2 regions of the Brachybacterium sp. GCM10030268 genome follow, and region 1 is predicted to be linked to the other one. Evidence: predicted binding sites of a transcription regulator. Region 1 holds the regulator's gene; the other holds the start of a gene.

Evidence for each region. Region 1 encodes HspR, which represses chaperone genes until heat shock. Its sites were predicted from a motif close to AAGTTGAGTCNNNNNGACTCAACTT; they were not measured.
Region 2: a site for HspR is predicted at 3,527-3,551, ahead of ACFQRD_RS12970 (Hsp20/alpha crystallin family protein). Genes of this name have one in related genera too.

Annotation. Positions count from the first base shown of each region.
Region 1 covers NZ_JBHTCW010000001.1:97,208-108,054, forward strand. The annotation lists gene ACFQRD_RS00455 (SRPBCC family protein) at 1-240, shown strand, start outside; gene trpS (tryptophan--tRNA ligase) at 271-1,347, opposite strand; gene ACFQRD_RS00465 (carboxylate--amine ligase) at 1,473-2,729, shown strand; gene ACFQRD_RS00470 (carboxylate--amine ligase) at 2,752-4,026, shown strand; gene ACFQRD_RS00475 (YbhB/YbcL family Raf kinase inhibitor-like protein) at 4,145-4,627, shown strand; gene ACFQRD_RS00480 (glycosyltransferase) at 4,820-6,145, shown strand; gene ACFQRD_RS00485 (TVP38/TMEM64 family protein) at 6,142-6,906, shown strand; gene ACFQRD_RS00490 (glycosyltransferase) at 6,926-8,176, shown strand; gene ACFQRD_RS00495 (heat shock protein transcriptional repressor HspR) at 8,094-8,531, opposite strand; gene ACFQRD_RS00500 (DnaJ C-terminal domain-containing protein) at 8,711-9,757, opposite strand; gene ACFQRD_RS00505 (nucleotide exchange factor GrpE) at 9,926-10,624, opposite strand; gene dnaK (molecular chaperone DnaK) at 10,624-10,847, opposite strand, start outside.
Region 2 covers NZ_JBHTCW010000009.1:112,336-123,182, forward strand. The annotation lists gene ACFQRD_RS12960 (ABC transporter ATP-binding protein) at 1-1,733, shown strand, start outside; gene ACFQRD_RS12965 (GNAT family N-acetyltransferase) at 1,891-2,547, opposite strand; gene ACFQRD_RS12970 (Hsp20/alpha crystallin family protein) at 2,912-3,421, opposite strand; gene pcp (pyroglutamyl-peptidase I) at 3,630-4,262, shown strand; gene ACFQRD_RS12980 (rhomboid family intramembrane serine protease) at 5,025-5,939, opposite strand; gene ACFQRD_RS12985 (DNA glycosylase AlkZ-like family protein) at 5,998-7,152, opposite strand; gene ACFQRD_RS12990 (peptidylprolyl isomerase) at 7,347-7,883, opposite strand; gene ACFQRD_RS12995 (hypothetical protein) at 8,133-8,924, shown strand; gene ACFQRD_RS13000 (GNAT family N-acetyltransferase) at 9,169-9,717, shown strand; gene ACFQRD_RS13005 (hypothetical protein) at 9,840-10,466, shown strand; gene ACFQRD_RS13010 (MerR family transcriptional regulator) at 10,493-10,847, shown strand, end outside.

The DNA.
Region 1 (10,847 bases):
TCCGTGGGCCCGGCGGAGGTGATCTGGGGCTACCGCATGCAGCCACAGGACGGCGGCACCGAGCTGATCCAGTACACCCGGTTCGGCGAGCGCGCCGAGAAGGTCTTCGCCGAGCGGCACGGCGAGGATGCCGCGAGGCAGATCGAGATCCGCCGGAAGGCAGCCCGTGCCGGCATGCCCGCCACCCTCGAGCGCATCGCCGCGATCCTGCGAGGCCAGTCGCCGGCCACGGAGCGCTGAGACGCGGCGGCGCGCCCGGCGAGGAACCGGTCAGTACACCATGCCCATGACCTCGCGCACGCGCGCCAGGGTCTGCTCGGCGACCTCGTTCGCGCGTTCGTCGCCGGCGCGCAGCACCCCGAACAGGTACTCCGGGTCCTGTTCGATCTCGGCCCGGCGTGCGCGGATCGGGGCGAGGTGCTCGTTCAGCGCCTCGGCGGCCAGCATCTTCAGGGTGCCGGAGCCGGCGTCGCCGACCTCGGAGGCGATCTCCTCGGGCGTGCGCCCGGTGGCCTCCGAGGCGATCGTGAGCAGGTTGGCGACCTCGGGGCGCCCCTCGGGGTCATAGGTGATCCGTCGCTCGGAGTCCGTCTTGGCCTTCTTGATCTTCTTCAGGGTCTCGTCCGGGCTCATCCGCAGCATCACGGTGTTGCCCAGCGACTTGCTCATCTTGGCCGCACCGTCGAGGCCCAGGATGGTGGGGGCGTCCGACAGCAGCGCGTCGGGCTCGGTGAAGACCTGCTCTCCGTCCGCGTAGCGCTCGTTGAAGCGCCGGGCGATGACACGGGTCTGCTCGATGTGGGGCAGCTGATCCTTGCCCACCGGGACCACGTTGCCGTGGCAGAAGAGGATGTCCGCGGCCTGATGGACCGGGTAGGTCAGCAGCAGCCCGCCCATCGCGGACTTCCCGGCCGCGGCGAGCTCGGCCTTGACGGTGGGATTGCGCTCCAGCTCCGGCTGGGTGACCAGCGAGAGGAACGGCAGCATCAGCTGGTTCAGCGCCGGCACGGCCGAGTGCGCGAAGAAGGTGGACTTCTCGGGGTCCAGGCCGACGGCGAGGTAGTCGGTCAGCAGCTCGCGCACCGAGCCGCGGATGTCACCGACGACATCGCGGTCGGTGATCACCTGGTAGTCGGCGACCAGCACCCAGGTCTCGATCCCGGCCTCCTGCAGGCGCACCCGGTTACGCAGCGACCCGAAGTAGTGGCCGATGTGCAGGGCGCCGGTGGGGCGGTCCCCCGTCAGCATGCGCAGCCCCGAGGGGTCGCTCTCGATCTGCTTCCAGATCTCGTCACTGCGCTGGCGGGAGGAGTCGTAGCTGGTGCGGGAGGAGGTCGGTGCGGTCACCGCTCCATGCTAGCGGCCCCGTTCGGATCCGCCGTGGCCCCGCGGGTTGCCGCTGCGCCGCGCCCCGCCGCTCTGCAGGAGCTTGCGCATTCTTGCACGTGCCGCTCGCGGATAAGATCTTCCGCATGCCCGCCACTGCCCCGGCCGATCCCGGGTTCGACGTCGTCGTCCTCGGGGCCGGTCTGAACTCCTTGAACCTGACCATCGCCTTCCATCAGCAGTACGGGATGCGCTGCACCACCGTGGTGCGCATCCCGGTGGCGATGAACGAGCACACCGTGACCACCGACCTCGAGGTGCTCGGAGCCGAGGCGAGCGATGAGGACATGCGCGATGCTCTGCTCGAGCTCGCCTCCCGGCGCGCTCCGGGGCGCCCGGCGCTGCTGCTGACCAACGCGGACTCCCTGATCGACTTCATCGACCGCTTCCGCGCCGACCTCGAGGAGCACTACCTCCTGGCGCAGGTCGACGCCGATCTGCTCGCGCGTCTGGCCGACAAGGCGGAGTTCGCCGAGATCTGTGAGCGGCTCGGCATCGGCACTGTGCCCACGGTGATCGTCGATTTCGCGCGGGCAGGCGAGAGCGACTGGAACGGCACCGATGAGCTGCCGTGGGCCTACCCGGTGGTCGGCAAGGCCGCCAATACTGCCGAGTACCACCACGTGCAGTTCCCCGGGAAGCGGAAGGTCTTCTTCCTCGAATCCGCCGAGCAGCAGCAGGATCTCGTGCGGCGGCTGCGCGAGTCGGGCTTCACCGGGAGATTCCTGTTCCAGGAGCTCATCGAGGGCGATGACACCGCCCAGCGCTCGATCACCGCCTACCGCTCCAGCCGCGGCAAGGTCACCCTGCTCTGCGCCGCCCAGGTGCTGCTGGGCGAGCACACCCCCGATGCCCTGGGCCGGCCCGCCGCCATGGTCACCGGCGACTTCCCGTCCCTGACCGCCGCCGCGGAGAGGTTCCTCGACGCGGTGGACTACGTCGGCTTCGCGAACTTCGATGTGAAGGTCGACCCGCGCACCGGCCGCGAGTGCTTCTTCGAGATCAACCCGCGCATCGGCCGCAACAACTACTACGTCACCGCAGCCGGGGAATCCGTGGCCCGGCACGTCGTCGAGGATCGCGTCCACGGCCGGGACCTCGAGCAGGTCGTGGTCACCGACACCGTTGTGTACTCGATCCTGCCGGTGCGCCTGGTGCTGCGCTACCTGCGCGATCCCGCGCTGCGGGACCGGATCCGCCGCGTGGCGCGCACCTCCCTGCGCAACCCCTTCCGGTACGGTCCTGAAGGTCTGTGGATGCGCGCCTACTCCGTGCTCTCGGGCCTGAACTTCGTGCGCAAGTTCCGCGCCGTGTACCCGCGGCCCACCGACACCGGATTCTGATCCTGGGAAGGACCCCGCCCCGATGCCCGACACCCCCGCCCGCCCCTTCGCCGTCGATCCCTCGCCCGGGATCGACCTGGTGCTGCTGGGCGGTGACATCGGCATCTACGCGCTGGCCCGCGCCTTCCACGAGGAGTACGGGATCCGGGCCACCGTGGTGACCCGCAGGGTCGTGGGCCCCGTCGCGGATTCCTCCATCCTGGAGACCGTCGAGGTCGGGATGTCCGCGAGCGAGGACGAGCTGATCCGGGCCCTGCTCGAGGTCGGGTCCGGCAAGGCCTCCGGGCCGGCCGGGCACCGCCCGATCCTGCTGGCCAATGCCGACTTCCTGGTCTCGCTGCTGGCCGCCCACCGCGACCGCCTGAGCCAGTACTTCCATCTCCCCCTGCTCGCTGACGACGTGCTGGCCACGGTGGCCGACAAGGCGGCATTCAGCGAGGTCTGCGAGCAGATCGGGGTGCCCACGCCGCGCACCGTCGTGCTCGATTTCGCCGGCGGCTCCACCCCGGAGGTGCCCGAGCTCGATCTCGGCTGGCCCGTGGTCGCCAAGGCCTCCCGCTCCTCGGCGTACAACGCGGTCTCCTTCCCGGGCAAGCGCAAGGTCTTCGAGTTCCACGACCGCGCCCAGCTGCTCGACCTGGTCGGCCGGCTCAGCGCCGCCGGGTACACCGACCGCTTCGTGGTCCAGGAGATGATCCCGGGCGATGACACGTCCATGCTGTCGGTGACCGCGTACGTCGACACCCGCGGGAAGGTGACGCTGCTGGGCGGGGCGCAGGTGCTGCTGGAGGAGCACACACCCATCGCCCAGGGGAACCCGGCGGCGATGTACACCACCGACCTGCCCGACGTGCTCGAGCAGTCCGTGCGCTTCCTCGAGCACACCGGCTACCGCGGCTATGCGAACTTCGATGTCAAGATCGATCCGCGCGATGGCATCGCCAAGTTCTTCGAGGTCAATCCCCGCATCGGTCGCAACAACTACTACATGACCGCGGCCGGCGCGAATGTCGCCGTGCCCGTCGTCGCCGATCTGGTCGAGGACCGCGAGGCGGAGCGGATGGTCCCGCAGCAGGAGATCCTCTACTCGATCGTGCCCTGGATGCTGCTGCGCCGGTACATCATCGATCCGGACCTGCGCGCGCGGGTGCGGGAGATCGGTCGGCGCTGCACCGTCCACCCGCTGTCCTACGGCCCGGAGGGACCGCGGCGCCGCGCCTACGTCCTCGCCGCCCAGGCGAACCAGGTCAAGAAGTTCCTCCAGCACTACCCGCGACCGTCGGCCGACGGATTCTGAGCCGGACGCCCCCACCGACGGCGGCGCGGGCAGAGCGGTCGCCTGAGCGGTCGGCCGAGCGGTAGGCCGGGCCGCCGGCCGGTCGACAGCGCGCCCGCACCTGCTTACGCTGGCAGGCATGAGCGAGAACACCTTCACCGTGACCTCGAACGCGACCCCGGACGGCACCGAGGTGGCTCCCCAGCAGCTGGTGGAGAACCTCGGCGGGCAGAACCTCTCTCCGGACCTGACTTGGTCGGGCGCCCCTGAGGGCACCCGCTCGTTCGCGGTGACGCTGTTCGACCCGGACGCCCCCACCGGTTCCGGCTTCTGGCACTGGATCGCGTGGGACATCCCTGCCACCACGACCTCGCTGCCCCTCGGCGTCCCCCGCGAGGAGCCCTCCCTGCAGCAGGGCGTCAACGACTTCGGCAACCGCGGGTACGACGGCCCCGAGCCGCCGGCCGGACCGCCGCACCGCTACACCTTCACGGTCCACGCCCTGCCGGTCGAGACGCTGGGTGCGGACCCCGACGGCCCGCACATCGGGGCCCGGTTCGCGATCTTCAGCCAGCAGCTGGCCTCCACCTCGCTCACCGCGCATTACCAGGTTACGAACTGACGCACCAGGGGGAAACACTCCGCGACGGCTCGGGCGTGCCCCGTCGTGGTCGAAGATCGCCGCCCGTAGGCTCGAACCATGAGGTCGAGGACATCCCACGGTGAGTGGACGAGGCAGATATCAGACCGGATTCTGACCCCGTTCATCCGCTCGACGGACGACGGAGACGCCTCCGAGTGCGAAGGTCGAGGGGTGAACGTGATCCAGATGCGCCCCGCCGACCGGGCGGCCACCGCCCGGACCGCCGCCGAGCGGACCGGGGGCGAGCGCCGCGGCGGGGAGCGTGCCGGCGGTGAACGCACCGGCGGCGAGCAGCGACCGCTGCGGGTGCTGCTGACCACCGACTGGTGGGAGCCGGTCGTCAACGGCGTCGTCGCCTCCGTCGCCACTCTGCGCCGGGAACTGATCGCGCTGGGCTGCGACGTCCGCGTCCTCACCCTCTCCCAGGGGATCCGCACCCGCAGCGAACCCGGCGTCTACCGCATCGGCTCGGTCTCCGCGGCCATGTTCTACGACCGGGCGCGGATCGGCATGCCGGCCAGCCGTCGAGTTCTGCGGGACATCCTGCGCTGGCGGCCGGATGTGATCCATTCCCACTGCGAGTTCTCCACCCATGTGTGGGCCCGCCGGATCGCCCGCACCCTCTCGGTGCCGCTGATCCACACGTACCACACCATCTACGAGGACTACACGCACTATTACTCCCCCAGCCGCACCGTCGGCCGCAAGGTGGTCGCGACCTTCTCGCGGCGCGTGCTCTCGGGCACCGACGCCGTCGTCGTCCCCACCGCCAAGGTCGCCGCGCTGCTGAGCGGGTACGGGGTGCGCCGGCCGGTCCACGTCGTCCCCACGGGGCTGGATCTGGAGCGTTTCCGGCCGGCCGCCTCCGAGGCCGAGCGGGCCGACACCGCCGCCCTGCGCTCGCGGCTGGGCATCGGCGCGGACCACAAGGTGCTGGTCTCGGTGTGCCGCCTGGCCAAGGAGAAGAACCTCGACGAGGTCCTGGACATGGTCGCGGCCGCCGATCGCAGCGACGTGGTCCTGGTGCTGGTGGGCGAGGGCCCCTATCGCGAGGAGCTCGAGGAGCGCGCGCGGCAGCTGGGCATCGCCGATCGCGTCGTGTTCACGGGCGTGGTCGAGCCCGCCGAGGTCCAGCGCTGGTACCGCGTCGGCGACGTGTTCGTCAGCGCCTCCCTGAGCGAGACCCAGGGCCTGACCTTCATCGAAGCCCTCGCCAGCGGCCTGCCGCTCCTGTGCCACCGGGACCCGTCGCTGGCCAGCGTGGTCCTCGACGGCCGCACCGGCCACCAGTACGAGACCGCGGCGGAGTTCACCCAGCACCTCTCGGCACTGCTGGATGACCCGCGCACGCGCCGCGAGATGGCTGCGGCCGCGGTCGAGCACGCCGCGGCCACCTTCGGGGCCCGCCGGTTCGGCCGCTCCGTGCTCGAGGTGTACCAGCAGACGCTGCTGCGTCACTCCCCGCGCGTCATCACCCGGATGGCGGCCGTGGCATGAGCACCGCGATCCAGTCCGCACCGACCGCCGTGGCCGTCCCCGGCGGGATCTCGCGCGCCGAGCGCTCGACGCTGGAGCTCGCCGGGGAGCCCGGGACCGTCGCGCCACCGCGCATCGGGGACCACGGGGAGCTCGGAGCGCTCGGAGGGTTCGGAACCGGCCCCGCCGCCCCGGCCCGTCGGGACCCCGTGCGGATCGCCGCCCGCCTCTCCCCGCTGCTGGGACTCGGGCTCAGCATCGGCTTGATCTGGTGGGGCCTGCAGACGGGCGTGCTGCAGTCACTGGCGAACCTCCAGAGCTTCATCGACTCCCTCGGAGCCTGGGGACCGGTCGCCTTCCTGATCGTCTCCGCCGCCTCGGTGGTGTTCCCGATCGTGCCCGGTGGCCTCCTGGTCATCGCCGGCCCGGTCCTGTTCGGTCCCGTCGAAGGCACCCTGCTGAACTACATCGCCGTGTGCACCGGGTCGCTCCTGAACTTCCTGATCGCCCGGCACGTCGGCCTCGCGCTCATCGAACGGATCTTCCGCCCGCGGACGGTCGAGAAATTCCTGGGCTGGACGCGCAACGCCCACTTCACCCGCGCCTTCGGCCTCGCGATCGCGCTGCCGATCGCGCCGGACGATCTGCTGTGCTACATCGCCGGGACCACCCGGATGCGGTGGCGCACCTACGCGGCGATCATCCTGCTGTGCAAGCCGTGGGCCCTGATCGCGTACGGGCTCGGCGCCAGCGCCATCCTGCTCCGCGTCCTGCCCTGGTGAACGGAGGAGAGTCATGCTCATGAGGACCCGCGCCGTCAGGCGCCCCCGCCGGCCCTGGGACCCGGCCGTGCACTGGCTGGACCATGTCGTCCACACTCTCCTGCCCGGGCGGCACCCGCGCCGCAACGTGCGCACCCATGAGCCGCTGCGCGTGCTCATGCCGCACGGCATGGCCGGGCTCGCCCGCGAATCCGGGATCGGAGCGGCGATCCGGCATCAGGAGTCCGTGGTGCGCGCGCTCGGGCACAAGGTGGTCACCAATCCGCTGCTCCCCTTCGATGTCGTCCACCTCAACACCCCCTTCCCGGACACCCCGCTCCTCGCGCGCTGGGCCCGTCTATGGCGCCGGCCCGTGCTGGTGTGGGCGCACTCGACGGAGAACGACTTCCGCGATTCCTTCCCCGGCTCCAACCAGCTCGCGCCGCTGTTCCGGCGGTGGATCTCGCACCTGTACCGCCTCGGGGATGCCGTGGTCACGCCCAGCGAGTACTCCCGGGAGCTGGTCTCGGACCCGAAGTACGGCATCACCAGCAGCATCCATGTGCTCTCCAACGGCGTGGACACCACGTTCTTCCGTCCGGATCCCGAGGCGCGGCCGCGGCTGCGCGAGTCCCTCGGCATCGCCCCGGATGCGAAGGTGGTCATCAGCGTCGGCATGCAGCTGGTGCGCAAGGGGATCCTCGACTGGGTCGAGGTGGCCCGACGGATGCCCGAGGTCACCTTCGTCTGGTACGGCCGCACGGACGAGCGCCTGCTGACGGCCGACGTCGAGCGCGCTCTGGCCACTGCGCCCTCGAACGCCCTGTTCCCCGGCTACCTCCGCCCCGACAAGCTGCGTGAGGCCTACTGCGGCGCGGACGTGTTCTGCTTCCTGACCAAGGAGGAGACCGAGGGGATCGTGCTGTGGGAGGCACTGGCCTGCGGAGTTCCCGCCCTGGTGCGGGCCATCCCGCTGTACCGGGACCGGATGCCCGACGGGGTGCTGACCCACCAGGTCGCCGGCGACGGCCCCGAGTTCCCGGCCGAGGTCGCGCGCAAGCTCACCGATCTGCTGGAGGGGCGGCTCGAGGACCTCACCGAGGCCGGGCGGCTCGCCGCCGAGGACGTCGATCTGCGCTCGGTGGCCCGCCGGCTCGAGGAGATCTACCGGCTGACGGGCGTGCAGCCCCATCGCCGCTCGCGCGGTCTCACTGCCGACGCGAGGGACGCCACAGTACGAGCGCGCCTCCGCCGCGCCGCTGGGGCCTCTCGCCCCGGCGCAGCGCGCTGATCTCCCCGTCGCGGTCGGCCGAGAACACCCGCCGCTGCGCGGGGGTCATCGCGTCGAGAGTCTCCTGGACGCTCTCGAGCTGGTCGGCGAGGTCGTTGACCTCGTCCTGCAGCTCCATGATCCGTTTGATCCCGGCGAGGTTGATGCCCTGGTCCTGGGAGAGTCGCTGGATCTCGCGCAGCTTCGCGACGTCGCGCGCACTGTAGCGCCGGCCCCGCCCGCGGGTGCGCTGCGGGGAGACCAGGCCCAGCCGGTCGTACTGGCGCAGCGTCTGCGGGTGCATCCCGGACAGCTCCGCGGCCACGGAGATCACGAACACGGGTGCGCGCTCGTCGATGCGGTGCGGGCCGGCCATCGGGGATGCTCCTTCCTGCGCCAGTTCTACGCGGGATACCTACGTCGGGCGAGGTCTGCTCTCTGCTCCGTCCTACTCTGCCAGGCCGGGGCCTGCCGCCGGCGGCAGCCGGCGCACGAGGACTCGGTGGCGAGAGGCCGCGCCGGCGGAGCGGCGAGGCCGCCCCGCCGGAGCGGGTGTCAGCGGGCGGCGGCCTCCGCCAGTCCTGCCCGCGGGTCCTCGTCGGCCAGCGCCTCGCGCAGATCCTCGACGGCCCGCTTGGCCTTGCCCTCGACGTGGGTGGGCACCGCGACCTGCACGGTGACCAGCAGATCACCCGTGGTCTTCTTCGTGGTGATGCCCTTGCCGCGCACCCGCAGGGTGCGGCCCGACGGGGTGCCCGGTGGCACCTTGACGCTCACGGAGCCGCCGTCGAGCAGCGGCACCGACAGCGTGGTGCCCAGGACCGCCTCGTCGAAGGAGATCGGGACGGTCAGGCGCAGGTTCGCGCCGTCACTGCTCCAGACGGGATGCTCCTCGACGTCGAGGGTCAGCAGCAGGTCGCCCGCCGGGGCCGAGCCGGGACCGGGGCGTCCCTTGCCGCGCAGCCGGATCTTCTGGCCGTCATGCACGCCGGCCGGGATGCGCGCCGTCACGGTGCGTCCCTCGACGTTCAGGCGGATCTCGGTGCCCAGCGCGGCGTCGCGGAAGCCGATGCGGGTGCGGGCGGAGATGTCGGCCCCCTTCGGCGGGGCGCCGCCTGGTCCACCGGCGCCGCCGAAGCCGCCCGTGGCGCCGAATCCGGCCGGACCGCTGCTGTAGCCACCGCCGGCCTGCCCGCCGAACATGCGCAGGATGTCCTCGAGATCCGGCTCTGCCGCGCCGCCCCGGGCGCCGCGTGCCCCGGCGCCGGAGAAGCCGCCGCCCTGGCCGCCGAACATGGAGGAGAAGACGTCCTCGAAGCCTGCACCGCCGGGGCCGCCCTGGCCCGCGGAGAAGCGCGCGCCGCCGGAACCCATGGCATGGATCGCGTCGTACTGCTGACGCTGCTCGGGATCGTTGAGCACCGAGTAGGCCTCACCGACCTCCTTGAACTTCTCCTCGGCCGTGGGGTCGTCGGGATGACGGTCGGGGTGGAACTTCTTGGCCTTGGCCCGATAGGCCTTCTTGATCTCCTGCGCGCTCGCGTCCTTCGAGACGCCGAGGACCGCGTAGAAGTCCTTGTCGAGCCAGTCCTGTCCGGACATGTGCGTCTCCTTTCGGGAGCGTCAGGGGCTTCCTGGGGTCGGTGGGCGGTGAGTCGGTGGGTGAGAGATATGGGGCCGACGGGACACGCCCGCCGGGGCGGGGAGGGCGGGGCCCTGCCGGCCGGGTGATGGCCGGCAGGGCCCCGCGCCGCCCCTAGGTGCGACCGGTCAGGCCGGGCCGCGGGTGCTCACCCGCGCCGGTCGCAGCACGCGCTCGCCCAGGGCGTAGCCGGGCTGCATGACCTGCGCGATCGTGGTGGTCTCGGCGTCGTCGGCCTGCTCGTGCATCAGCGCCTCGTGGAGGTTCGGATCGAACTCCTCCCCGACGGCGCCGTAGCGCCTCAGACCGTGCGACCCGAGGGTGTCCTCGAGCTTCTGGGCGATCGAGTGGAAGGGGGTGCCCTCGGCGATGTCGCCGTGCTGACGCCCCAGCTCCACATCGTCCAGGACGCCGATCAGCGAGGTCAGGACACGGCCCACGGCCGCCTCCTTGCCCGCCTCGGCGGCGCCCTCGATGCGCCGGCGCGAGTTGACGTACTCCGCCTGTTCGCGCCTGAGCTGCTCGGTCAGCTCGGTGACCTGGCCCTCGAGCTCGGCCACCCGGCCGGCATCTGCCGGGACCCCGCTGCCGGAGTCATCGCCCTCGGCCGCCTGCTCGTAGAGCTTCGCGGCCTCGGCCTCGATCGGGTCGACGGGCTCGGCGCCCTCCGCCGGGTCCTGCTCGTTCCCGGCGGAGGCGGTCTCCGAGGCGCCGGAGTCACGGACGCTGCCGTCCTCCGGGTTCACCTTCCGCTTGTCGTTGAAGGAGAACCGGGGCTCACCCTCGGGGCGCTGCGCGTCGTCGGGAGTGCTCTGGTCCTCGCTCATCACTTCTTCTCCTCGTCCTCGTCCACGACCTCGGCGTCGACCACGTCGTCATCGTCCGACGAGGTCGAACCGCTCTCGGCACCCTCGGCCCCGGCGGCGCCCTCGGCACCCTCCTGCTCGGCCTGGGAGTAGATCGCGGTGCCCACAGCCTGCAGGGCCTCGTTCAGCGCGTCGCGCTTGGACTCGAGGTCCTCGGTGGAGGTGTCCTCGCTGGCGAGGGACT
Region 2 (10,847 bases), on a different contig from region 1:
GGTCCTTCAAGCTGCTCGGCGAGCTGATCGCCCCCGTGAAGGGCCAGTTCGCTCTGATGGCTCTGATGGTCATCATCGCCCAGCTCGCCGTGGTGGCCGGGCCCGCGATCATCGCCTGGGGCATCGACAACGCGCTGCCGCAGCTGATGGAGGGCAACAGCATCCCGGCGTTCCAGGCCGCGGCGATGCACCTCGGCGCCGCGATCGTCGGCGGCGTGCTCACCTACGGCTACGTGCGCCAGTCCGTCGTGGTCGGCCAGAAGATGCTGCTGTCCCTGCGCCGCCGCGTCTTCCGCTTCACCCAGCGCCAGGACCTCGAGTTCCACGAGTCCTACACCTCGGGCCGGATCGTCTCCCGGCAGACCTCCGACATGGAGGCACTGCGCGAGCTGCTGGACTCGGGCGTGAACGTGATGGTGGGCGCCTCGCTGTCCATGGTGTTCACGATCGTGCTGATCGTGGTCATGGACTGGCAGACGGGGATCGTCATGCTGCTCATGCTGGTCCCCTGCGTGATGCTCACCAAGTGGTTCCAGCGGCGCTCGCGGATCGAGTACCGGGCGATCCGTTCCCACTCCGCCCGTCTGATCGTCCACTTCGTGGAGGCCATGGCCGGCATCCGCGCGGTCAAGGCCTTCCGGAAGGAGGAGCGCAATCAGCAGGAGTTCGACGACCTCGCCCAGGACTACCGCGACGCCTCGCTGCGCTCGGTCAACGTCTTCGGCATCTACCAGCCGACGCTGCGCTTCCTGGCCAACGTGACCATCGCGGCCGTGCTGGTCGTGGGCGGGTTCCGCGTCATGAACGGCGATCTGCAGGTGGGCGTGCTGGTGGCGCTCGTGCTCTACTCGCGCCGCTTCTTCCAGCCGGTCGACGAGATCGCGAACTTCTACAACGCCTTCCAGTCCGCGGTGGCCGCGCTCGAGAAGATCGCGAACCTGCTGGCCGTCCAGCCCACCGTCAAGGAGCCCCAGGACCCCACCCCGATGCCGACCTCGAGCGGCCAGATCGACTTCGAGGACGTCTCCTTCCGCTACAGCGCGGACGGTCCGCTGGTACTGAAGCCGATGGACCTGCACATCCCCGCCGGGCAGACGGTCGCGCTAGTGGGCCAGACCGGTGCCGGCAAGTCCACCGTCGCCAAGCTCATCTCGCGCTTCTACGACGCGACCGAGGGCAGCGTGAAGCTCGACGGCGTGGACCTGCGGGACATCTCGATGAAGGACCTCACGCGCAACATCGTCATGGTCACCCAGGAGGCCTACCTGTTCTCCGGGACCGTCGCGGACAACATCGCGCTCGGCAAGCCGGGCGCGAGCCGCGAGGAGATCGAGAGGGCCGCGAAGGCGATCGGCGCCGACTCCTTCATCGAGTCCCTCCCCTACGGGTACGACACCGACGTGAACAAACGCGGCGGGCGCGTCTCGGCCGGTCAGCGGCAGCTGATCTCCTTCGCCCGCGCCTTCCTCGCCGACCCGCGGGTGCTGATCCTCGACGAGGCCACCAGCTCGCTGGACATCCCCTCCGAGCGCATGGTCCAGGAAGGCCTGACGCGCCTGCTGGGCCAGCGCACCTCGCTGATCATCGCCCACCGCCTGACCACGGTGATGATCGCGGACCGGGTGCTCGTGGTCCACGGCGGCGAGGTGGTCGAGGACGGCTCCCCGCAGGAGCTGGTGCGTGCCGGCGGCCGGTTCGCGGCGCTGTACCAGGCGTGGCAGGAGTCGATGTAGCGGGGATCAGCGGCGTCCGTGGACCGCGACCCGGGAGCCGGTGGACCGCGACCCGGGAGCCGGTGGACCGCGACCCGGGAGCCGGTGGACCGCGACCCGGGAGCCACTGGCGCGGCAGCGCGAGCCCGGGGAGCAGGGGGCCGGACGAGTATCCGGCTCAGGCTCCCAGCATCGCTCGCAGCTCGCCGGTGAACCCCTCCACCTCGACCGGCACCTCCGGGCGCCGGAACGTCTCCGGCGTGACCAGGAAGCGCTGCTCGAGAACGATCGGATCCCCGTCGGTGGACACGTGCGTCCCGTTGTCGACGTACCCGCAGGCCCGGGAGACGCCGAAGGACGCGTCGTTGCCCATGCCCGCCGAGGATTCGGCCCGCTGCGCTCCGAGGTGATCGAAGGCGAGGACCAGCATCGCCTGGCGCATGAGCTTCCCGTAGCCGTTGCCGTGGGCGTCCAGGGTCAGCCAGGAGCCCGTCCCGACCGTGCGCCGGTCGGCGAAGCGCTGTGCGGAGACGTCCTGGCAGCCGATCAGGCGCCCGTCGGCCCAGATCCCGAAGTTCAGGGCCCACGCCTCGGGCGAGACGTTCGAGCGCATCCGCCACTGGAACTTCACCGCCTCGCGCACGCGCACATCCGGTTCGGCGCGGTACCAGGGGAACGCGTAGGGCACCTCGGGATCCTCGAAGATCGGCCGACGGATCAGCTCCGCGTACTCCGGCAGATCGGCATCGCCGAGCGGGCGCAGGGTGAGGTCGCCCGCACGGATGCTCAGGCCGAGGGGCGGGTACAGCACGTCGAGGCCGGGGCGCGTCTCCATCGCCCCACCTTAGGCACACCTGCCGCATCCCGCAGCCCGTCCGGATGCCCGTTCCACGACCACGCTCGCGAGGCCGCCGTGGCAGACGCCCGAGCCGGGCTGAGAGGGCGTCGGGCCCGGCGGAGAGGCGTCGGGCCCGGCGGAGAGGGGTCGGGCCCGGCGGGGAGGGCGTCGGGGTCAGCGGGGACCGCGCCGGGATCAGGCATGAGGAGGCCGGGGCCGGTCGTCGCGCGAGCTGACTGGCTGCGGCGACCGACCCCGGCCTGGGCTGCTGGTCGGGTCCCCGGGCGGGGCGTTGCGCTGACCCTGCCGGCGACCCGGCAGGGTCAGCCTGCTGAACGCACCCGGGTCCCGGCCGGTCCGGTCACACGCCGACGGGTTCCGCCTTCTGGTCCGACGTCGACCCCTCGAGGGTCTGGGCCTGGTTCGAGTCCTGGCCCGAGCCGCTCTCGCTCGAGGTGATCTCCTGCGAACGGTCGCTGTGGCCCACCGCGATCTTGCGCGGCTTGGCCTCCTCGGCCATCGGGATCGTCAGGCGCAGCACGCCGTCGGCGTAGTCGGCCTGGATGCGATCCAGAGCGACCCGGCTGCCCAGCGTCATCTGTCGGGCGAAGGTGCCGCTGGGACGCTCACGGGTCAGCCACGTGCGCTCGCTCTGCGGGGTCGAGCCCGAGCGCTCGGCGCGGACGGTGAGGGTGCGGTCATCGACGTCCACGTCGATGCTGGAGGGGTCCACGCCCGGCAGGTCGATCTCCGCCGTGAAGCTGTCGCCGTCACGGTAGAGATCCATCGGCATGCCGACGGAGGCGGGGGTACGGGTGAGATCGGTGAAGAGTCGATCGACTTCCTGGAACGGAGAGAACGTGCGAGCCATGATGAACCTCCTGGAGTGTCTCGGTCGTACATCGAAGAACCTGCGGAGCGCGCCGTCCCTGGCGCTCTCACCCCGCACAACACCTGTGCCCCGCGCCGTATTCCAAAGTTGAGCCCCTAAGACTCATGTGGTCTGCATCACGTCTCACGGGTGTCCGCGTGACCGCTCGCGCAGCGGGCCGTCCCGGTGCCGGCGATAGGCTCCGACGATGACCATCGACGTACTCCTGACCGGCTTCGCGCCCTTCGGCGGCGAGCTCGAGAACCCTTCGTGGGAGGCGGTGCGGCGGGCGGCGCCCATGCTGCGTGACCGCGGGGTCGCGGTCCAGGACGTCGAACTGCCCGTCGAGTTCGGTCGCGCCGGGGACCTGCTCGAGACGGCTGTGCGCGAACACCGTCCAGGGCTCGTGATCGCGACGGGCGTGGCCGCCGGGCGCACCGCGATCACGCCGGAGCGGGTGGCGATCAACATCCGCGATGCCCGCATCCCCGACAACGCCGGAGCCGCACCGATCGACGAGCCGGTGATCACCGGCGGCCCGGTCGCGTACTTCACCGATCTTCCGATCAAGGCGATGGTCGCAGCACTGTCCGCCGAAGCCATCCCGGCCTCGGTGTCGCAGACGGCGGGCACCTACGTGTGCAACGACGTCTTCTATCGGTTGCAGCACCTGGCGGCCACCGGGACCGGGGCCGCCGGCGCGATCCGCGGCGGGTTCGTCCACGTGCCGTCGACCGACGCGGTCGACGTCGGAGTGGCCGCTGCCGGCCTGGCGCGTCTCACGGAGGTCGCACTGGGCTCCCCGTCGGATGTACGAGTCAGCGGCGGCGCACTGCACTGACCGTCCGCGACCGGCGTGGCCCGGTGGCGCCGGCCGGTCGCTGCGAACGCCTTTCTGCCTGAGCCCGCACATCGGCTCTTCCTGACGGGCCGAGCACGTGGAAAACTCCCGATCGCGCTCCGTGCTGCCGCGGCCGACGGCTCGTGCACGGACCGCTGAGCCCGGCTGTCCACATCACTGTCCACAACGGTGGATGAATGACAGACGTGTAGTTCACCAGGTACGAGCCACATCGAGCCCATGTACAGCGTGTCCCCAGGCGAATGGCGGACGAGCGTTGTCCACACCAGCCGCCGGCTCGTGGCCGTCTGCAGGACCGAGAACCGAACGCGCAGGTCATGCGCATCATCAGTCGAGCAGGGGCCCGACGGCCGGATGCGGTTGCACCGGACCCGTGCGCGACGAAGACGCTGGCCAGAGCAGTTCAGGCACAGCGCGCTGCGGAAGGCACGGAGGATCGTCGCTCCAGCCGTCCACACCGCGCGTCCACCACGGACGGCGAGTTTTCCACAGTGATGCTCGCTCGGTCCCCCGCCGTTGGCCATTTCTCCACATCCCCGTCCACAGCTGGGGATAGTCACAGCCATGTGATTCGCCCGCGGGGGTCTCTGTGCCGGCCGATCTCGGGGGCCTGCGCCGAGCCAGAGCGCGCCGGCGTCAGGCGTCAGGCGTCAGGCGTCAGGCGTCAGGCGTCAGGCGTCAGGCGTCAGGCGTCAGGCGTCAGGCGTCAGGCGTCAGGCGTCAGGCGTTAGGCGTTAGACGTTAGACGGGGAGCATGACCGTCTTGGCGGCGACCAGCGCCACGCACAGCAGCACCCCGCACGCCACGATCCCCACGTGGACCATCGCCGAGCGCCGGGCGAGCGCCTGCCGGTCCACCCCCGGCGTCGCCTTGGGACGCAGGGCGAACATCCCGGCGGTGACCAGGCCGCCCATGATGAGCCCGCCCAGGTGACCCTGCCAGGAGATGTTGGGAACGGTGAAGGTGATGACGAGGTTCAGCACGATCAGCACCGCGATCTGGGCGGTCTGCCCGCCCATCCGCCGGTTGACGACGAACATCGCGGCGAACAGCCCGAACACGCCGCCGCTGGCCCCGAGCGTGCCGCCGTACCAGGCCTGGCTGAGCGGGTCGGTGAGCAGGTAGACGGCCGTGTGGCCGGCGAGGACCGAAACGAAGTAGACCGCCGCGAACCGCACGTGGCCCATGGTCTGCTCGAGGTACTGGCCCACCACCCACAGGGCCCACATGTTCAGCACCAGGTGCATGATGCCGCCGTGCAGGAAGCCGCCGGTGAGGAAGGTCCACGGCATGACCAGGGCACGGAACGGGGCGAAGACGCCCAGCTGGTAGACGAGATCGCCCGCGACCGTCTGGCCGACGTAGGCCAGGATGCACAGGGCCATGACGGTGTAGGTGACGTAGGGCCGACGAGCCCCGATGGTCCCGCCCATCGCGTTGCGCGGCCGGGCCGATGCCTGCTGCCGGGAGATCTCCCGTTCGCAGTCGACGCAGAGCACCCCCACTGATGTCGGTCGCTGGCAGTCCGGGCAGGCCGGACGGTCGCAGCGCTTGCAGCGCACGTAGCTCACCCGGTCGGGGTGGCGGGGGCAGACCGGCTGGCCCTGCGGGTCAGGGTTGTCCTCGGCGCTGTAGCCGTAGCTGGGGCGTTCCATGGCGTCCATTCCACCACGGGGACCTGGGCCGGAGCCGCGCGCTGCCAAGAGGTTCGGCTCAGGGCGAGGTGTAGGGGAAGGCGGCGAAGAGCTTCTCGTACCGGGCTCGCTGGGAGGCGCTGATCGGGTGCAGCTCGGTGAGGTCGAGCTTCCGTCGGCCGGCAGGGCCCTTCCGGGTCCAGGTCCCGCGCATCTCTCCACGGCGGATCGCGGCGCGCTTGAAGACGCCGTTGTTGCCGGGCACGAGCGCTTGGTGGCGCTTCTCGTCCATCAGGTACAGGCGGTCCCGGTAGCCCAGGACGAGTTCGTCGAACCCCGGCAGCAGCATCTCCCGCATGGTCTCCTTCTCCCGCGCCGCATAGTCCTCGGCCAGTCCCGGTCGCCACCACAGCTGTTCGCCGCCGCCGGAGCGGGCGTCGGCCGCAGTGGTGCGCAGCCGCCCGTCCCCGTCGGCCCAGCCCGTCTCCAGTCGGTCCGTGATCTGGGGCAGCGCTGACCGGATCCTTCCCAGCGGGAGCTTCGACCACCAGGCCAGGTCCCGCTCCCCTGCCGGGCCGTGACTGGTGAAGTACCGCCGGGCGAGCTCGGCGATCGCCGCGGTCTCATCGCCCCCGAAAGCCCCCTCGAGGTCCGAGCGCGGTGGCAGCCACGCGGAGGCCAGCACCACGGCGGTCTCCTGCTCGCGCCACGGGCCGAGAGCGACCAGCCCGGAGGCCAGGAAATAGGTGAGCAGGTGATAGCCGCGGCCACCGTCGGTCGCCACGCCGGCCGCCTCCCAGGCGGCCATGACGTCCGTGCGCAGTACGCCCTGTCCGACGCCGCGCTGCGAGGCCGGGGCGACGAGTTCGACGAGCACGTCCGCGGCCCGCCGGAAATGCTCCTCGTCCAGGCCCAGCTGGGCTCGGCGACCGATCGAGGCGCGCAGCGGGCCGGCCGCACACAGCTGGGTGAGCCAGGCGAGGGTGTCCGCGGCGACGGCGAAGACGGTTCCGCGCATCGGGTAGCCTCGCACGATCTCTGCGCGGTCGAAGGCGGCGAGCACCGGCTCGAGCTCGCCGCCGGTGCGCAGCGCCAGCGACGCCATCACGCCGGGCAGGTCCTGTCCCTGGTGGGCGCCGAAGGCATGGGCCGCCTCCGTCGGGCTGTCGAAGCGGCGCGGGCCGGCGAGGCCCTGCGCGAGGATCCGGGCACCGGCGAGGTGTCGCTGCGTCATGACGCGAGACTAGTGGCGGGGGCCGACGGACCCGGCTGCATACGACAGCGGCACCTCACGGAGCGTCTCGTGCGAGATCTGCTCCGGGAGGTGCCGATGCGTCGGGCGGCGATCCGGCCCGCGCGGTTACCGGGCCGGGATCGGGCCGCGGTGGCCTCGGGGCTGCGTCCGGGTCGAGTTCGAGGCCGTGGGGCTCACTTCTCGATGGTCACCGAGTTGATGACGATGTCCTCGAGGGGGCGGTCGCGCATATCGGTCTTGGCGGCACCGATCTCGTCGACGACCTTCTTGGAGTCCTCGTCGGCCACCTGGCCGAAGACGGTGTGCTTGCCCTGCAGGTGCGGGGTGGGGCCGAGGGTGATGAAGAACTGCGAGCCGTTGGTGCCGGCGGGCTGGCCGGTGATGGCGTTCATGCGCTTGCCGGCGTTGGCCATGGCCAGCACGTAGGGCTCGTTGAAGTTCTTCTCGGAGATCTCGTCGTCGAAGGTATAGCCGGGACCGCCGGTGCCGGTGCCGATCGGGTCCCCGCCCTGGATCATGAAACCGGAGATGATGCGGTGGAAGACGACGCCGTCGTAGAACGGACGGGTGACCTTCTCGCCGCTCTCGGGGTCGGTGAACTCGCGGGTGCCCTCGGCGAGGCCGACGAAGTTGTCGACGGTCTTGGGTGCGTGGTCCGGGAACAGCTCGAGACGGATGTCCCCGTGGTTGGTGTGCAGAGTTGCGAACATGGCGTCATCTTCGCACAGACGCTGCTGCAGGAATCCTGCGTCCCCATCGCACAGCAGAGGGACGGCAGAGCGTCGGACGGGGCCGGCGCCGACCGGTCGGCCGGTTCGATCCTGACCGGTCGTCTGGGTGCGTTCATACTCGCTCGCGTTAGAGTTGTGCCACACGGGTCGAGTCATCCCCTCAGGGGTGCCGCGGCCCAGGGACCACCGTCGGCCCGACCCGGCGGATTCGACCGAAAGGGGAAGCTCATGGCGCTGACCACCAAGCGGGAAACCAAGAAGGCCAAGAAGCAGGCCGCGAAGACGGCGGCTGCCGCCGGGGCGACGGCCGGGAGCGCTGACAAGGCCGTCCAGGAGCTGCAGAAGCTCGCGGCCAACGTCGGTCCGGTGGTGTCCGAGGGCGCGCGCGAGGCCCGCCTCCGGGCGAGCGGGCTGGTGGACCAGTACGGTCCCGGCGTCGAAGAGCGCTTCCGTCAGCAGAGCGAGAAGTTCTCGGAGCTCTCGCAGAACCTCGGCCCCCGTGCCGACAAGTTCAAGCGTGACGTGCAGGAGGACTACCTCCCCCGCGCCCGCAAGACCGCCGAGACGACCAACTCCGTCCTGCGCGCCGCGGTCGAGGCCGCTCGCAAGGAGATCGACAAGGGGCAGGGCGACATCAAGGCCGCCGCTCTGGCGCCCACCCCGGCGGCGAAGAAGAAGGGCCGCGCCGGCAAGGTGCTGCTCGTCCTCGGCCTGGCTGCCGCCGGTGCCGCCGCGGGCTACGTGGTGTGGCAGAAGACCCGTCCGGTCGAGGACCCCTGGGCCCCGCCGGCGGACTTCGCTCGCGCCCACTACCCGGCCTCCGCCTCCAGCGAGTCCGATTCCTCCACCGTCTCCGACACCGTCGGCTCGGCCGACGCCGGTGACGTGGCCCAGGCCCTGAAGGGCGAGGATCGTCCCTCCGATGTGGAGCCCAAGGAGGTCAAGGTCGACTCGGACCCGGCCGAGAGCGATGCGGCGCAGGACGACGAGAAGCGCGGCACCCACCGCGGCGACTCCTGAGTCCTCACCCCTGACGCGTCGCTCCACGACGCGGGCAGCGGAACGTTCAGTGCACGGCGCGGCGATCCCGTCCTCCGACGGTGATCGTCGCGCCGTCGCTGCGTCTGCGCCCGCTGGGCCTGGTCCCGCTGCGTCTGTCCCCGATGCGTCTGTCCCCGCTGGGTCTGCGCCTGCTCCGCGTACGTCCGATGGGCGTGAGTCCGCTGGATCTGCTGCGCACGGAGCCGAGATCTCCACGCCTCGATTGCGGCTGTCACCGGTCAGCGAGGGCGATCTCGAGGAACTGTTCTCCCTCCACGCCGATGCCCGCGCGTTCGTCGACGACCTGACCGAGCCGCTGACCGCGCGCGCCCAGATGCGCTGGGTGCTCTCCCGCTGGATCGAGCACTGGCAACGGCACGGATTCGGGTACTTCGCGGTGCGAGCGCGTGGGAGGACCGGTTTGCCTGCCGGCCTGCTCGGCGTGGTCGGGCTCGCCACGCTCGAGGCCGACGGCGACGGCGAGCGCGCAACCGAAGCAGCTTCCGCCTCCGGTGACTCCGCACTGCTCAGCGCCTACTGGCGGCTGGATCCCGAGGCGGTCGGTCGCGGTGTGGCCACCGAGGCGATGGCCGCCGTGCTCGATGACCCCGTGGTCGGGGCTCGTGAATGCGAGGTGGTGGCCGTGACGGCGGCAGGCAACGCCGCCTCCCGTGCCCTGGCCGCGCGCCTGGGCTTCCGCGCCGCTGCGCCGGACCGCCCCGTCCCCGGCGATCGCCCGGGCGACGTACTCCTCGTCCGGCCGGGTGCCTGACGAGCCGGTGCGCGAACACCTCTCCTGACGCCTGCGCTTGACCATGTACCGAGGACATGGTGTGCCCTCGTGGTGACCGGCGATCCCGTCGGTCCCCCACCGGTCACCGAGGAGCACCCGCCGTGCGTCTGATACATGAACCGCTCTCGCTCATGCGAGAGCATCGCCGTGCCTATCGTCTGCTCAACGTCATGGCGTACGGCCTGCTGGTGCTCGGGATGGCCATCGGGATGCTGTTTCCTGAGGTCACCGCGTCGCAGCGCACCGGGTTGCAGGCGAGTGGGGACGCGGACCTCGTGACCTCGCTGCTGTCCTCGCCGTGGCTGTTCGCCCTGACCATCCTCGCCGTCAACATCGGCCGCATCATCGTGGCGACCATCGTGGTCCCGTCGCTGGTGATCCCCTTCTCCGGGATCGCCGTCTTCGCCTACTTCGCCGTGACCACGGGGATGACCCTCGCTCCGGTGGACACGGCCACGCGGATCTCCCTGATCCCGCATGTGCCGACCATGGTCATCGAGTTCCAGGCGTACGTGCTGATGATGCTCGGTGCCTATGTCCTGGGCCGGGCATGGCTGCGCCCCGCGACGGTCGGCCAGCAGAGCCACCGGCGGGGCTACCTCGGCGGGCTGCGGCGCATGGCCTGGCTGGCCCTCGCCGCCCTGGCACTGCTCGTGGCCGGAGCCGTCTACGAGGCGTTGTCGCTCGTATACCTGCTGCCCGTGGTCTTCGGTCTGCTTGCGCCATGATGGGTGCACCGGAAAGGAGTGTCCGCATGGTCTGGAGCACCAGTCAGTTGGCGCGGATCGCAGGCACCACGCTGAACACCGTGAGGCACTATCACCGGATCGGCGTGCTGCCGGAGCCCGAGCGGGCCTCGAACGGCTACAAGCAGTACGGCATCCCGCATCTGGTGCAGCTGGTGCGGATCCGTCGGCTCAGTGCACTGGGGATCCCGCTGACGAGGATCGCCGCCTCGGCTCCGGGCGCCGCCGCATCATTCGAGGAGATCCGCAGCCTGGACGCCGAGCTCGAGGCGAGGATCCGTCGTCTGCAGGGGGCACGCAAGGACCTTGCAGAGCTGATGTCCCATCAGGCTCCCGCCGAGACCCCGGCCGGGTTCGCCGCGG